One region of the Pseudoalteromonas sp. SR41-7 genome, then DNA from elsewhere that is predicted to be linked to it. Evidence: predicted binding sites of a transcription regulator. Region 1 holds the regulator's gene; the other holds the start of a gene.

The links. Region 1 encodes ArgR, which controls arginine synthesis, uptake and breakdown. Its sites were predicted from a motif close to ANTGAATANNTATTCANT; they were not measured.
Region 2: a site for ArgR is predicted at 4,927-4,944, ahead of gltB (glutamate synthase large subunit). Genes of this name have one in related genera too.

The regions. Positions count from the first base shown of each region.
Region 1 is NZ_JACJEF010000002.1:173,193-180,953, forward strand. It holds gene H5092_RS03495 (iron ABC transporter permease) at 1-531, shown strand, start outside; gene H5092_RS03500 (ABC transporter ATP-binding protein) at 532-1,581, shown strand; gene H5092_RS03505 (Dyp-type peroxidase) at 1,630-2,529, shown strand; gene argR (transcriptional regulator ArgR) at 2,537-3,004, opposite strand; gene mdh (malate dehydrogenase) at 3,230-4,162, shown strand; gene ispB (octaprenyl diphosphate synthase) at 4,248-5,219, opposite strand; gene rplU (50S ribosomal protein L21) at 5,642-5,953, shown strand; gene rpmA (50S ribosomal protein L27) at 5,970-6,227, shown strand; gene cgtA (Obg family GTPase CgtA) at 6,366-7,523, shown strand; gene folA (type 3 dihydrofolate reductase) at 7,597-7,761, shown strand, end outside.
Region 2 is NZ_JACJEF010000009.1:62,638-70,398, reverse strand. It holds gene H5092_RS13390 (FAD-dependent oxidoreductase) at 1-358, opposite strand, end outside; gene gltB (glutamate synthase large subunit) at 368-4,825, opposite strand; gene H5092_RS13380 (efflux RND transporter periplasmic adaptor subunit) at 5,524-6,777, shown strand; gene H5092_RS13375 (ABC transporter ATP-binding protein) at 6,820-7,530, shown strand; gene H5092_RS13370 (ABC transporter permease) at 7,534-7,761, shown strand, end outside.

The DNA.
Region 1 (7,761 bases):
CGTTTAGCAAGCACAGGTTATGCGTTGCCAGGAACTGTTCTCGCTATTGCGGTTTTATTACCTCTTACATTATTAGAGAGCACTATTAACACAGCGCTCGAGAAGTATAACTTAGACATTGGCTTACTGCTTACAGGTAGCATTCTTACTATTATTATTGCTTATATTGTTAGGTTTTACGCCATTGCACACGGAGCAATTGAGTCGAGTTTTTTACGTATTAGTCCATCACTTGATATGGCAAGCCAATCAATGGGTAAAAGCCAAGGGCAAACGCTGCGTTTAGTGCACCTACCTTTACTGCGAAGAGGATTGCTCACTGCTGCCTTATTGGTATTTATTGAGTGTATGAAAGAGTTGCCAGCTGCGCTATTGCTCAGACCGTTTAATTTTGAAAGCTTAGCTACTCATGTATTTCAGTATGTGAGTGATGAGCAATTAGAGCTTGCTTCAATATCGGCTTTATTTATTGTTATTGTTGGGTTTATTCCTTTGTATTTTATTAATCGTTCTATGGAGCAGCGTAGTTAAATGAGTAGTTTAATTTTACAAGGCGTGAGCTATCACTATAACGGCACAAAGGTTATTCACGATTTAGATTTAACGGTGGGTAAAGATGAAATTGTTTGTCTACTTGGAGCGAGTGGGTGTGGCAAAACGACCACGTTAAAAGCGATTGCAGGTTTAATTGAAGCTAAGCAAGGGTCTATTTTTATAGACGGTAAATTAGTGAGTGATGAGCAATCTTTTGTCTCACCTGAGCACCGTAACATCGGCATGATGTTTCAAGATTATGCGCTGTTTCCGCATTTAACGGTGGCAAATAATATCGCATTTGGGCTTAGTAAAATGAGCAAAGCTCAAAAGCAGCAACGCGTTGATGAAATGCTTAAGCTTGTACATTTAATTGGCTGTGCTGACAGGTTTCCACACCAGTTATCGGGTGGTCAACAGCAGCGTGTAGCTATTGCTCGTGCATTAGCTTATAAGCCTAGTTTATTGCTACTTGATGAGCCCTTTTCAAATATCGACACACAAGTACGCTTTGAATTAATTGCTGATATACGTCGAATTATTAAGGCAACTCAAGTATCTGCTGTATTTGTTACACATTCAAAAGAAGAGGCATTTGCCTTTTCAGATACACTGGCCATTATGCATCGCGGTAAAATTGAGCAACAAGGCACGCCTGAGCAGCTTTTTGCAGCTCCATGTTCAAAGGAGGTTGCAGAGTTTCTGGGTCAGGGCATATACTTAAGCGCAGAAGTGTTAACCGCAACTGAATATAAAACACCATTTGGTTTAGTCGAATCTTATGTTGAGAGTAAGCATAATGTAAGTGCAGGGCTTATATATGTGCGCCCTCATCAAATAGAATTAGTGGCAGATAACCAAAGTGACAAATTCAGCAAGCGAGCTACAATCATAAGTCGTCGCTTTGTTGGTTCGGCGTATGTTTATTCGCTTGTTATTGATGAACAAGAAATTGAAGTTGCTGCACAATATGGCCAGTCATTTGAAAATAATGATCAGGTTATAATAAAAATAAAACCTCACACGGTGAATTTTTTCGAATCGTAATTAATTTGTTATTCGCTGTGTTTTTATCTGTAAAACTAAGGAATAACAATGGCGCAAGCGCAATCAGGGATTTGTGCTGAAGCAAACTTACACGGTTTGCACTTATTTTTTAATGTGTTTGATGGTCAAGACGAATCACTTCGCGCAAAGTTAAAACAAGTAAGCGCTATAGAAGAAGAGTTTAGCGATCAATTTTCAGAATCAATGCTCTCTTGTATGGTTGCTATTGGTGCGCAATACTGGCCGCATATCCTCCCTGAATACATTCCAAGCGAATTACAGAGCTTTCCCAATATAACCCATAGCGATCACCAAATGAGCGTACAACCGTGCGATTTATTTGTGCAAATTCGCTCTGACCGTGAAGATGTTAACCATTTATTTGCGCTGCAAATTTTAAAATTATTTGCCCCCGATGTTGAGCTGGTGGAGCAAATTCGTAATTTTCGTTTTTTAGATGGTCGTGATTTTAACGGTTTTATTTATGGTGGCGACACCGCACATGGAAGAAAAAAGCGCGCTACGGCTTTAATCAGCAACCCTGGTAGCTTTGAAGATCAGGGGAGTTATATTCATGTTCAGCGTTATAAACATGATTTAACTATGTGGCAGCATTTATCATTGAGTGAGCAAGAGCAAATAATGGGACGTACGCGTCTTGATAACACGCTAATTACTCCAGCGGTCGAAACCAGCCATGCTTCGCGAAGTGAGCTAAAAGACGAAGACGGACAACCGCTACTATTAAATCAAAGCATGCCTTATGGCGACGTGTATGAGCAGGGAATGTTATCAATTACATGCGCTTGTACGGGCACCGCATTTGAAAAAGTACTTAATAGTCGTTTAGGGGAAGGGGATTGCTACGACCACTGGCTTGATTTTACTCAAGCCGATATGGGCTCTGCTTTCTTTGCACCTTCAATAGGGTTTTTAAAACAAATTTAGTTTGCTATTAAACTGTATCAAATAAAATGCGAACACGTTCAAGTGTTACATCTATTTCAGATATTTTAGCAGGAGCGATAAAAATAGTATCGTCGCCTGCAATTGTTCCTAGTACGCCATCTGCTTTACCTAATGAATCTAATAAACGTGCAATAAGCTGAGCAGCACCTGGGCTGGTACGAATGATGATCATCATTTCGTTGTGCATAATGTCGATTACTAATTGGCGTAATGGGCTTTTAGCCGTAGGTACACCCATTTCAGCAGGTAAGCAGTAAACCATTTCTTGTTTGGCATTACGTGTGCGTACAGCGCCAAATTTACTTAACATGCGTGATACTTTACTTTGGCTTATATTGTCAAAACCTTGATCTTTTAACGCATCAACTATTTCGCCTTGAGAGCCAAAATTTTCTTCTTTTAATAGTGATTTAAATGCTTTTACCAGTGCTTCTTGTTTATCTTGTGGTTGCATAGTCTTTATTCGTTTTTGTTATTTATGCCGCAAATTCTACACAAAAATGAATAATTATGCAGCAGTTGTTTAGTTAACTTGCCAGTTTGATGCGTTAAATCACATAAGTTTACGACTATGGTCGAAAATATACTTGAAATAGACAGGATAAATTTGTTTTTAGTCGCTAATTTCATTATCTTAAGAGCCACAAATGTTTCCTACCTCAAATTACGGAGAATTCCAATGAAAGTTGCTGTATTAGGTGCTGCAGGCGGTATCGGCCAAGCGTTGTCTTTATTATTAAAAACAGGCTTACCAGCTGGCTCTGAATTATCACTTTATGATGTTGCACCAGTGGTACCAGGTGTTGCGGTTGACCTTTCTCACATCCCAACAGATGTTAAAGTTGCAGGCTTTGGCGCAGACGATTTAAATAAAGCGCTTGAAGGCTCTGACATCGTTCTTATCCCAGCGGGTATGCCACGTAAACCAGGTATGGATCGTGCTGATTTATTCAATGTAAATGCTGGCATCATCAAAACTTTAGCAGAAGGCATTGTTGCCAGCTGTCCTAAAGCGTTAGTAGGTATTATTACTAACCCAGTAAATGGCACAGTTCCAATTGTTGCTGAAGTATTCAAAAAAGCAGGTACTTACGACGCTAAACGCGTATTCGGTATTACTACGCTTGACGTTATTCGTTCAGAAGCATTTGTTGCTGAACTTAAAGGCGTAGACGTAGCAACTGTAAAAGTACCAGTAATTGGTGGTCACTCAGGCACAACTATTCTGCCTCTACTTTCTCAAGTTGAAGGTGTTTCTTTCACTGATGAAGAAGTTGCTGCACTTACTCCACGTATCCAAAATGCGGGTACTGAAGTTGTAAATGCTAAAGCAGGCGGTGGTTCAGCTACGCTATCTATGGGTGCTGCTGCAGCTCGTTTTTGTATGTCTTTAGTTAAAGGCCTACAAGGTGAAGAAGTTGTAGATTACGCTTACGTTGCTGTTGAAAATGGCGATGCAGAGTACTTTGCACATCCAGTACGTTTAGGTAAAAACGGCGTAGAAGAAATTCTTTCTTACGGCGAACTAAGCGCATTTGAAACAAAAGCAAAAAATGACATGCTTGAAACTCTGAAAAAAGACATCAAAGAAGGTGTTGATTTCATGGCGTAATAGCCAGTTTAAGCAACAAAAAAGCCTGCATTTGCAGGCTTTTTTATTGCTCAGAATTAATGTCACACTGTGTAACTAGTTAAAACTAGTGGTCGCGGTCAACCGCAATACGGGCAAGGCTTATAAGTGCTTGCTTATAGTCAGACTCAGCTAAAAAGTCTAAACAGGCAATGGCTTTTTCGGCCTCAAGCTCTGCTTTTTGCATTGTAAACTCAAGCGCATTAGTTTGTTTTAGTGCAGTTAAAATTTCTTCTAAATGCTCCATACCATTACTGTGCTCTATTGCATCACGAATGAGCTGTGTTTGCTGCTCGCTACCATGTTGCATAGCATAAATAAGCGGAAGGGTTGGTTTGCCTTCAGCTAAATCATCGCCAATGTTTTTACCTAGCTGCTCAGCATCTGCATTGTAATCGAGTACGTCATCTACTAGTTGAAACGCAGTACCTAAATGCATACCGTATAGGTTTAGTGCATCAAGTGTCGCTTGGTCTTGCTCTGTGATAATGGCAGCAAGGCCTGTAGCTGCTTCAAATAATTTAGCCGTTTTAGAGTAAATAACCTGCATATAGCTGGCTTCAGTCGTATCTGGGTCATTGCAGTTCATCAGCTGCAATACTTCACCTTCAGCAATAATGTTTGTTGCATCGGCAAGTACTTGCATAATCTGCATTTTTCCAAGGCCAACCATAAGCTGAAATGAGCGAGTGTAAATAAAGTCACCAACCAATACGCTAGCAGCATTACCAAATTCAGCATTTGCTGTAGGCGTGCCACGTCGTAAGTTTGATTCATCTACAACATCATCATGCAATAGCGTTGCTGTATGGATAAACTCAACAATTGTTGCAAGTGTTATGTGATCTTTACCCTGATAACCGAGCGCTTTGGCTGCTAAAATAGCCAGCATTGGACGAACGCGTTTGCCGCCACTGCTAACTATATATAAACCAAGCTGATTAACTAACGCCACATCTGAGCGCATTTGCGCATGTATAAGTTGATTGACGTCATTCATATCGCTTTCGATTAACGCCTGGATAGCTTTTATATCCATTGATCTCCGAGCCAATTTTTATGTGTGAACGGCGCAGATTGTACAACAAAAAATGCACTAGCTCGATATTTTGTGACGATTGATTGAAAAAACACTATTAAAGTACTTAATTTAGACTGAATTAGCCAAGATAACTGATTAATTGATAATCAATATACAGTTTATGGTGTGCTTAGATATTGAGCTGTGAGGGTCATATTTGAGTACATTAATTTATTTCGGCTAAGAGTTAAAAAGCGCTTGGCAAAAGGGCCAATTAATATAAAATGGGGTAAATATTGAATTGCTCTCAAAGCAGGTACTTTTTATTCATTTTAATTACAAAATAGGCTTGCTAGTTATTTCGCGTTAGCGTAAACTTCGCGCCCTATCGAAGAATATTTTAGTTGCGCCGATTTGAGGGTGCACAGACGGAGTTAATTATGTACGCGGTTTTCCAAAGTGGTGGTAAACAGCATCGTGTGACTGAAGGTCAAACGATTCGTCTTGAAAAATTAGACGTTGAAACTGGTGCGGCAGTAGAATTTGATTCAGTACTTTTAGTTGCTGATGGTGAGAAAATCGAGATCGGTGTACCGTTCGTAAACGGTGGCAAGATAACAGCTGAGGTTGTTTCACATGGTCGCGGTGAGAAGATTAAGGTTGTTAAATTTAGACGCCGTAAGCATTCTCGTAAGCAAATGGGCCATCGTCAATGGTTCACTGAAGTTAAAATCACTAGCATTAGCGCTTAATTAGAGGTACTTAGAAATGGCACATAAAAAAGCAGCTGGTAGTACTCGTAACGGTCGCGATTCAGAAAGCAAACGCCTAGGTGTTAAGCGTTTTGGTGGCGAATCAGTTCTAGCGGGTAGCATCATTGTTCGTCAGCGTGGAACTCGTTTCCACCCTGGTACTAACGTAGGTATCGGTAAAGACCACACTATCTTCGCAAAAGCAGATGGTAAAGTTCAGTTTGAACAAAAAGGTCCTTTAAACCGTAAATACGTAACTATCGTAACTGAGTAATCAGTAAGGTAGTTAAAAACCCCGCCTTTGCGGGGTTTTTTGTTTTGTAGTCAGCCAATATATACCCAAGCCTGCATTTGTGCTGGCTTGGGTATATAATAGAGTTATTAAACAAGCCAATCCCTAAAGTGAGTAATCATGAAGTTTGTAGATGAAGTAGAAATTCGCGCAGAAGCTGGAGACGGTGGCAGCGGCATCGTGTCTTTCCGTCGTGAAAAATATGTTCCAGATGGTGGACCAGACGGCGGTGACGGTGGAGACGGTGGTAGTGTTTATCTACAAGCTGATGAAAACTTAAATACCTTAATTGATTATCAGTTTGAGCGCTTCCATAGAGCTGAACGTGGTACTAACGGTCGTAGCCGTAACTGTACAGGCCGAAAAGCTGATGACTTGTTTGTTATGGTGCCTGTAGGCACGCGCATCATGGATGTTGATACCCAAGAGGGACTTGGCGACTTAACTCAACATGGTCAACGAATTTTGGTTGCAAAAGGTGGTTTCCACGGCTTGGGGAATGCGCGTTTTAAATCAAGTACTAACCGAGCACCTCGTCAAAAAACATTAGGCACACCAGGTGAAGTACGTAACTTAAAATTAGAGTTACTATTATTAGCTGATGTTGGCTTACTTGGACTACCAAATGCCGGTAAATCTACGTTTATCCGCAGTGTATCTGCAGCAAGACCAAAAGTAGCTGATTACCCATTCACGACGCTTATTCCTAATTTAGGTGTGGTACGTCCTGAAGCAAATAAATCATTTGTTATAGCCGATATTCCGGGTCTAATTGAAGGTGCATCTGATGGCGCAGGCCTAGGTATTCGCTTTTTGAAACATTTAGAGCGTTGTCGTGTGTTATTACACATTATTGATGTAATGCCGGTAGATGGTTCAAACCCTGTTGATAATGCGTTTTCGATTATTAACGAGCTGCACCAATACAGCCCTAAATTAGCTGAGAAGCCACGCTGGTTAGTATTTAATAAAATAGATTTATTACCAGAGGATGAAGCAAAAGCGTTATGCGAATCGATTGCAGAAGAGCTGGGCGAAACTGAAAATATCTATCACATTTCAGCAATTAATAAACTTAACACTCAACCATTAATCCACAACATAATGACACTACTTGATAGCATGCCTAAAGAGAAATTTGTACAAGTGGAAGATGAAGAAGTTGAATTTAAGTGGGATACCTATCATGAAAAAGCCACTAAAGGTAAGGGTAATGATGATGATTGGGATGACTGGGATGAAGATGATTACGACGTAGAAGTTGTCTACGAGCGTTAATTAAATAGAATTTACTAAAAAGGAGCTTATGCTCCTTTTTCTTTGTTTAAGAATAAAGTACTAGGTGTTTATTATGATAATTTCAATGATTGCAGCAATGGCAAATAACCGTGTAATTGGTCTAGATAATAAAATGCCATGGCATTTACCTGCAGATCTTCAGCATTTTAAAAAGGTCACTACGGGTAAGCCTGTGATCATGGGTCGTAAAACTTTTGAGTCTATAGGCCGTCCATTA
Region 2 (7,761 bases), on a different contig from region 1:
CAATTGTAACTGCACCAAACTCTTCGTCGAGCGTACACGAGCCTTCACACAAGCGGTCTTGTGGGCAAACGCGGCCACACACTTCTGGTAAACTGTTTGTACGATGTGAAAGCTCAGCTGCCTCTATAATACGACCTGTGCGTATTAACTTTAACCATTGTGGAATGTAGTTATGTACTGGGCACTTCCACTCACAATACGGGTTACCACAATCTAAACAACGATCAGCTTGTGAGTTAACCTGATTCTCTGAAAAGGGTTCGTAAATTTCTACGAAAGATTTTTTACGTGACGAGATTGGTTTTTTGCGTGGGTCTACACGCTGCACGTCTATAAATTGATATACATTTTCGCTCATACTGCCCCCTTATTGCGCCTGAACACGTAGTTCGGCACTACTACGAGCGCGATGCCCGAGTAAACTTTTTACGTCGCTTGATTTTGGTTTTACTAATTTGAACATCGGTAAGTACAGTTCAAAGTTAGCTAAAATGCTTTCTGCTCTGCACGAACCCGTAAGCTCTAAATGCTCAGCAATTAAGCCGCGTAAATGCTCTTGATGTGACGTTAATTCGTCTAGTGTTACTATTTCTACAAGCTCTGGATTAATGCGTTTTTCAAAATCATTTCGCTCATCTAAAATATAAGCAAAACCACCAGTCATGCCCGCGCCAAAGTTAACACCTACATTACCAAGTACACACACAACGCCACCGGTCATGTATTCACAACCGTTGTCACCTACACCTTCAACAACCGCTTGCACACCTGAGTTACGAACTGCAAAGCGCTCACCGGCACAACCCGCTGCAAAAAGTTTTCCGCCTGTAGCGCCGTACAAACATGTGTTTCCAGCAATGGTTGCTTTATGACTTTCAAAAGATGAGCCAAGTGGTGGACGAATAACTAACTTACCGCCTGCCATGCCTTTACCTACGTAATCGTTAGCATCGCCAACCAATGTCATTTCAAGACCACCGGCATTCCAAACACCAAACGATTGACCCGCCGTACCGTGTAATTCAATTGCTACGGGGTCTGCCGCCATACCTTGATTACCGTGTTTATCAGCAATATAACCCGAAAGCATTGCACCTACAGAGCGGTCAGTATTACAAATACGACTCACAAGCGAGATACCGCTTGACGTATCAATTGCCTCTTGCGCTTTAGCTAATAAACTTTCGTTTAACTTACCTAGATAATGCGAACTGTTAGGCGCACTACAATACAGCGTTTCGCCAGTTGGGTTGTTCGGCTGAGCAATAACAGACGATAAATCAATTTTCTTCTGCTTTGCAGTTTTGCCTTCAATTTCTTCTAATAAATCTAAACGGCCAATTAAGTCAGTTAAATTTGCAACGCCTAGGCTAGCCATAATTTCACGCGCTTCTTGCGCTATAAACTTAAAGTAGTTCATCGCCATTTCTGGTAAGCCGTGATAATGCTTTTGACGAAGTGTTTCGTCTTGTGTTGCAACACCGGTCGCACAGTTATTTAAGTGACAAATACGTAAGTATTTACACCCAAGGGCAACCATTGGACCAGTACCAAAACCAAAGCTTTCAGCACCTAAAATTGCCGCTTTAATAATATCTAAACCTGTTTTTAAGCCACCATCTGTTTGCAGGCGAATGCGATGACGAAGGCCATTTTCAACTAGTGCTTGCTGTGTTTCAGCAAGTCCGAGCTCCCATGGGCTACCCGCATATTTAACAGAAGTAAGTGGGCTTGCGCCTGTACCGCCATCGTAGCCAGAAATAGTAATTAAATCGGCATATGCTTTAGCAACACCTGTTGCAATGGTTCCCACACCTGGCTCTGAAACCAGTTTTACAGAAATAAGTGCTTTAGGGTTTACTTGTTTTAAATCGAAAATTAGCTGTGCTAAATCTTCAATTGAGTAAATATCGTGATGCGGTGGTGGCGAAATTAACGTAACACCTGGTACCGAATAACGAAGCTTAGCAATATACGGCGTTACTTTTTCACCTGGTAATTGTCCACCTTCGCCTGGTTTTGCACCTTGCGCTACTTTAATTTGAATAACGTCAGCACTGCGTAAGTAATGAGGCGTTACACCAAATCGACCTGAAGCGACTTGCTTAATACGCGAGTTTTTCTCTGTACCATAACGCAGTTTATCTTCACCGCCTTCACCCGAGTTTGAACAACCACCTAAGCGGTTCATTGCAATTGCTAGCGCTTCATGCGCTTCTGGTGATAACGCACCAATACTCATTGCTGCTGAGTCAAAACGCTTGTATAGGTTTTCTGCAGACTCTACTTCATCGATGCTTATACCTTGCTCAGGTAATTTAAGCGCTAACATATCGCGCAAAGTCGCTATTGGACGATTATTAACTAAATCAGCGTACGCACTGTAGTCTTTATAATCACCTGATCGAACCGCTTTTTGCAGAGTTTGAATAACATCTGGATTATAAGCATGATACTCACCACCGTGAACGTACTTAAATAAACCACCGTGGCTTAATAATTTACGCTTACTTAAAGCAAGTTTGTGCAAACTTTGCTGATCGTCATCAAAGTCGGTAAAGCATGCACCTTGTATACGACTTGCAACGCCTTTAAAGCACATTTCAATAATCGCATCAGATAATCCCACCGCTTCAAACAACATTGAACAACGATAAGACGCAACCGTACTTATGCCCATTTTAGACATAATTTTGTACAAGCCTTTATTAATGGCTTTACGATAAGCAAGGGTCACTTCGCAATACGACTTATCAATAATTTTGCTGTCGCTCATCGCAACTAACGATTCATACGCAAGGTATGGATAAATTGCCGTAGCACCAAAACCTAATAGCACAGCAAACTGGTGCGCATCTCGCACGCTGCCAGTTTCAATGATAATATTTGATTCACAGCGCAAGTTGTTATCAACTAAGCGTTTTTGTACCGCACCTACAGCCATAGCTGCTGGAATTGGTAAATTTATTTCATCAAAGTTACGGTCAGTTAAAATAAGCATGATACAGCCCGCAGCTGCTTTTTCTTGTGCTTGGTCACAAATACGCGTAACCGCGTTTTCTAAACCCTCTTCAACTGTGTAGGTAATATCAATTTTACAGTAGCTGTAGTGCGCTTCATCAGCATTTAATAGCTGCTGCATATCTGCGTACATTAAAATTGGTGTATCAAACTGTAGGCGCTTAGCGTGGCCCGTTGTTTCGTTAAATACGTTTTGCTCACTACCAATACAGGTTGCAAGCGACATTACATGGTTTTCACGTAGTGGATCGATAGGTGGATTTGTTACTTGCGCAAATTTTTGGCGGAAGTAATCATAAAGTGAACGATGCCCTTCACTAAGCACAGCAAATGGCGTGTCATCACCCATTGAGCCTGTCGCTTCTTGGCCGTTTTCACCCATTACACGAATAACGCTATCAAGCTCTTCGTTGGTATAACCAAACATTTTTTGATATTTAGCTAGCGTTTCGTCATCAAATGAGCGATTACCAGCGTCTTGCTCAGTAAGTTCTTCAAATGGAACTAAACGTTTAACGTTTTCTTCAAGCCATGACTTGTAAGGATGGCGAGATTTTAAATCTTGATCGATTTCATCCGAGTGCCAGATTTTGCCAAGTTTAGTATCAATAACTAATAATTCACCTGGACCAACACGGCCTTTTTCAACCACTTCATCGGCAGTGTAATCCCAAATACCCACTTCTGATGCAAGCGTAATAAAACCATCTTGTGTAATTACATAACGTGCTGGGCGAAGTCCATTACGGTCAAGGTTACACGCTGCAAAACGACCATCCGACATAACAATACCTGCCGGGCCATCCCATGGTTCCATATGCATAGAGTTAAAGTCGTAAAATGCACGTAAATCGTCGTCCATTGCACGGTTTTTCTGCCATGCAGGCGGCACGAGCATACGCATAGCGCGGAATAAATCCATGCCGCCAGCTAAAAATAGCTCAAGCATATTATCTAGGCTTGATGAATCAGAACCGGTTTCGTTTACAAACGGCGCTGCGCTTTGTAAGTCAGGAATAAGCGGTGACGCAAACTTATAAGAACGTGCGCGTGCCCACTGGCGGTTACCTTCAATAGTATTAATTTCACCATTGTGTGCTAAATAGCGGAAAGGTTGAGCTAAAGGCCAACGCGGCTGAGTATTAGTAGAAAAGCGCTGATGGAAAACACAAATCGCACTCGTCATACGAATATCAGCTAAATCTAGGTAAAAATTAGGTAAATCCGCAGGCATCATTAAGCCTTTATAGATAGTTACCAAACCAGATAGACTTGCGATATAGAAAGCTTCATCATCAACAATGCGCTTTTCAGCGCGGCGGCGTGCTACATATAAGCGACGCTCTAAGTCTTTAGAACGCCAACCTTCTGGCGCGCTAACAAAAATTTGTTCAAAACCTGGTAATTGCTGTACAGCAATAGGACCCAACATAGATGGGTCGGTTGGTACAACACGCCAACCTAAAATATTTAGCGTTTCTTTTTCTAATTCTTCGCTAAGTATTTGTTTTGCAGCTTGTGCTAAAACAGGGTCTGAATTTAAAAATATCATACCCACTGCGTAGTTTTTGCCTAAGTGCCAATTATGTTCACTGGCAATTGCACGGAAAAAGCTATCTGGTTTTTGTAATAATAAACCACAGCCATCACCTGTTTTACCATCGGCAGATATACCGCCACGGTGCTGCATGCGATCAAGCCCCGTAATAGCAGTACGAATAAGCCTATGACTAGCTTGACCATTAACTTGGGCTATTAAGCCAAAGCCACAATTTTCTTTTTCTAACTTTGAGTCGTATAACATAGACCCCTCCCCTTGCTGCACTGTTAGCGTGGATGAACTGCTCGACGATTTGCTAACAGACGGACAAAACTAGCCTCTATCTTAAATAGAGTCAATAGCACTTTGAATACATATTCACATTCTTGAATATTTCTCACTTCATAGCAAGATTTCTTTTTATCATTATTTTTAACATTTAGCGTTATTTTAACCACTATTTTTTCATGACACTGGTGTCAAGTTTAACATATTGTAAAAAACACAAGCACCCAAAGGTGCAGCTTACGTAAACGTAAAGGCGAGTAAAAGTGAATAAGTATTCAACAAATGAAGGGCTATTCAGTTAACATTTAGATAGTTTTATGGTATTTCATTACTTTAATGGCTTAACATCCCCGATTATTGCTGCTCATTAGTATAGTTATGAAAGTTCATGTCCTTTTTTGTACATTAATAGTGAATTTTTATTTAAAGCGGTGTCCGATGCGGACATAAAAACTGTCCGCGGACATCATTTTCATGAACAAAAAATAAAAAGCACTTTAATATCAATGTGATAATAGTTGGCATATTAATCGTATAGCTTTACATATAATCGCTAATTGGAATTACCATGTTTACTCTAAGCTTATTTTTGCTCTCTCCTATTGCCGCCATTTGCACAGCTGCTTTATTACTGCTGTGCGAAAAATACATAAAAGCAATGTAGGGGGAATTAAATGATTAAAGATACCAGCGCACAAGACGTACAAGTAAAGGCACCTATAAGCTATAAAAAATACGCGATAATCACTGCGGTTATTTTCATTGCAGCCTCTACAATTGCTTATATTTTTTTAACTAACCATAGCGCTAAAAGCTCTATTAGCCGCTCAAAAGTACAGGTTGCAAAAGTACATGTTAAAGCGCTCATTCGAGATATTGCCGCCAGTGGTAAAATTGTTGCTGCTAATGCTCCTAAAATCTACAGTCCAGAACGTGGATTTATAGATTTAAAAGTAAAGGCCGGCGATACAGTAAAGCAAGGGGACACACTTGCCCTGCTACAAAGCCCTGAGTTAACTAACGAATTAAAGCAACAAGAATCTGTGCTTAAACGACTACAAGGCGAGCAGCAAAGGCAGTATTTGCAAGCAAGACGCCAAACACTCACTTTAAATAAAACACTCGATATGGCACAAGTTGAGCTTAACGCCGCTGAGCGCGAAAATCGCCGCGCGCAGTTATCAATTCAAAAGCACTTAATTAGCCAAATTGATCTTGAAAAAGCAGTTGATGATTTATCACGTGCAAGACTCACCTATAAACATGCACAACAAGAGGTATTGCTTGCCAAAGACACGCTCGCTTTTGAACTACAAGCTGCTAAAAGTGATGTGACCCGCCAACAACTTATCGTTGATGATTTAATCAGAAAAGTAAGCAACCTATCTATTAAGGCTACCGTTACTGGGATCGTGGGTAACCTATTAGTGCAACAAAAAGCCGCAGTGACGCAAAGCCAACCTCTTATGACTCTCGTCGACTTAAGTAATTTCGAAGCGGAACTTCAAGTACCTGAAAGTTACGCCAACGAATTAGGACTCGGTATGGAAGTAGAGCTTAAGTTAGGCAATGAAACAGTGATGGGGAATTTATCCGCCATATCACCAGAAGTTAATAATCGTGAAGTAACAGCACGCGTCCGATTTAAAGGTGTTACTAACAACATCCGTCAAAACCAACGCTTAACTGCACGTATTTTACTCGACAACCGAGAAGGTGTAATGCAAGTAAAACGCGGCGCTTTTATGCAGCAAGGCGGAATTTTTGCTTATAAGGTAGAAGGCAATATTGCAAAGCGTATACCTATTACAATCGGCGCCACCAGCATTAATGCGGTTGAACTTTTAAGCGGTGTTAAAGAAAACGATGAAATTATTATTTCAAGCTACAGCGACTTTAAGCAAGCCGATACGATTTTATTAAATTAAACAGACGTTCTCAACCAACGCTAAAAATAATTAGGAACAACCATGTTACAAATGAACAATGTAAGTAAAGTATACCAAACAGAAATGGTACAAACCCATGCGCTTCGAGACTTTAACCTGCAAGTAAACGAAGGCGAATTTATTGCTGTTACCGGTCCTAGCGGCTCAGGAAAAACAACCTTTTTAAATATTGCAGGTATGCTCGAGCCTTTTAACGAAGGTGAGTACCTGTTAGATGGCGTTAATGTTGGCAGCCTAAACGATAACCAACGTGCTGATTTACGGAATCAAAAAATTGGCTTTATATTCCAAGGCTTTAATTTAATCCCCGATTTAAATTTATATGAAAACATAGAAGTTCCTCTTCGCTATAGAGGGATTAAAGCAAATGAGCGAAAACGTCGAATTGAGCAATGCCTTGAACAAGTTGGTTTAGCATCTCGCGCTAAACACTTACCTCAGCAACTCTCCGGTGGCCAGCAACAACGTGTGGCAATAGCTCGTGCGCTTGCTGGTGAACCTCGTTTTTTACTTGCCGATGAGCCAACAGGTAACCTTGACAGCTTAATGGCTCGCCAAGTTATGGAGTTACTTGAGCAAATAAATCGCGACGGTGCCACTATAATAATGGTAACGCATGATAGCGAATTAGCCCGCCGTGCTCCGCGTAATATTCAAGTAGTTGATGGGCAACTTGCCGACTTTACACTTTATCAAGGCGCGCAAACTATAAAAACAGCATCGGGGGTTTAACTAATGTTTATTCATTATTTAGATTTAAGTTGGCGCAGCTTCAAGCGCACCCCATTGGTTAGCTTTTTAATGGTACTTGCCATTGCGATAGGTATAGGCATAACAATGACCAGCCTTAGTGTTTATCACATGATGTCGGCCGATCCTATACCAGAAAAAAGCAGCCAACTTTACAGTGTGCAATTACAAACAATGGACGATGGTAGTACGTGGTGGACAGAAGATAACATG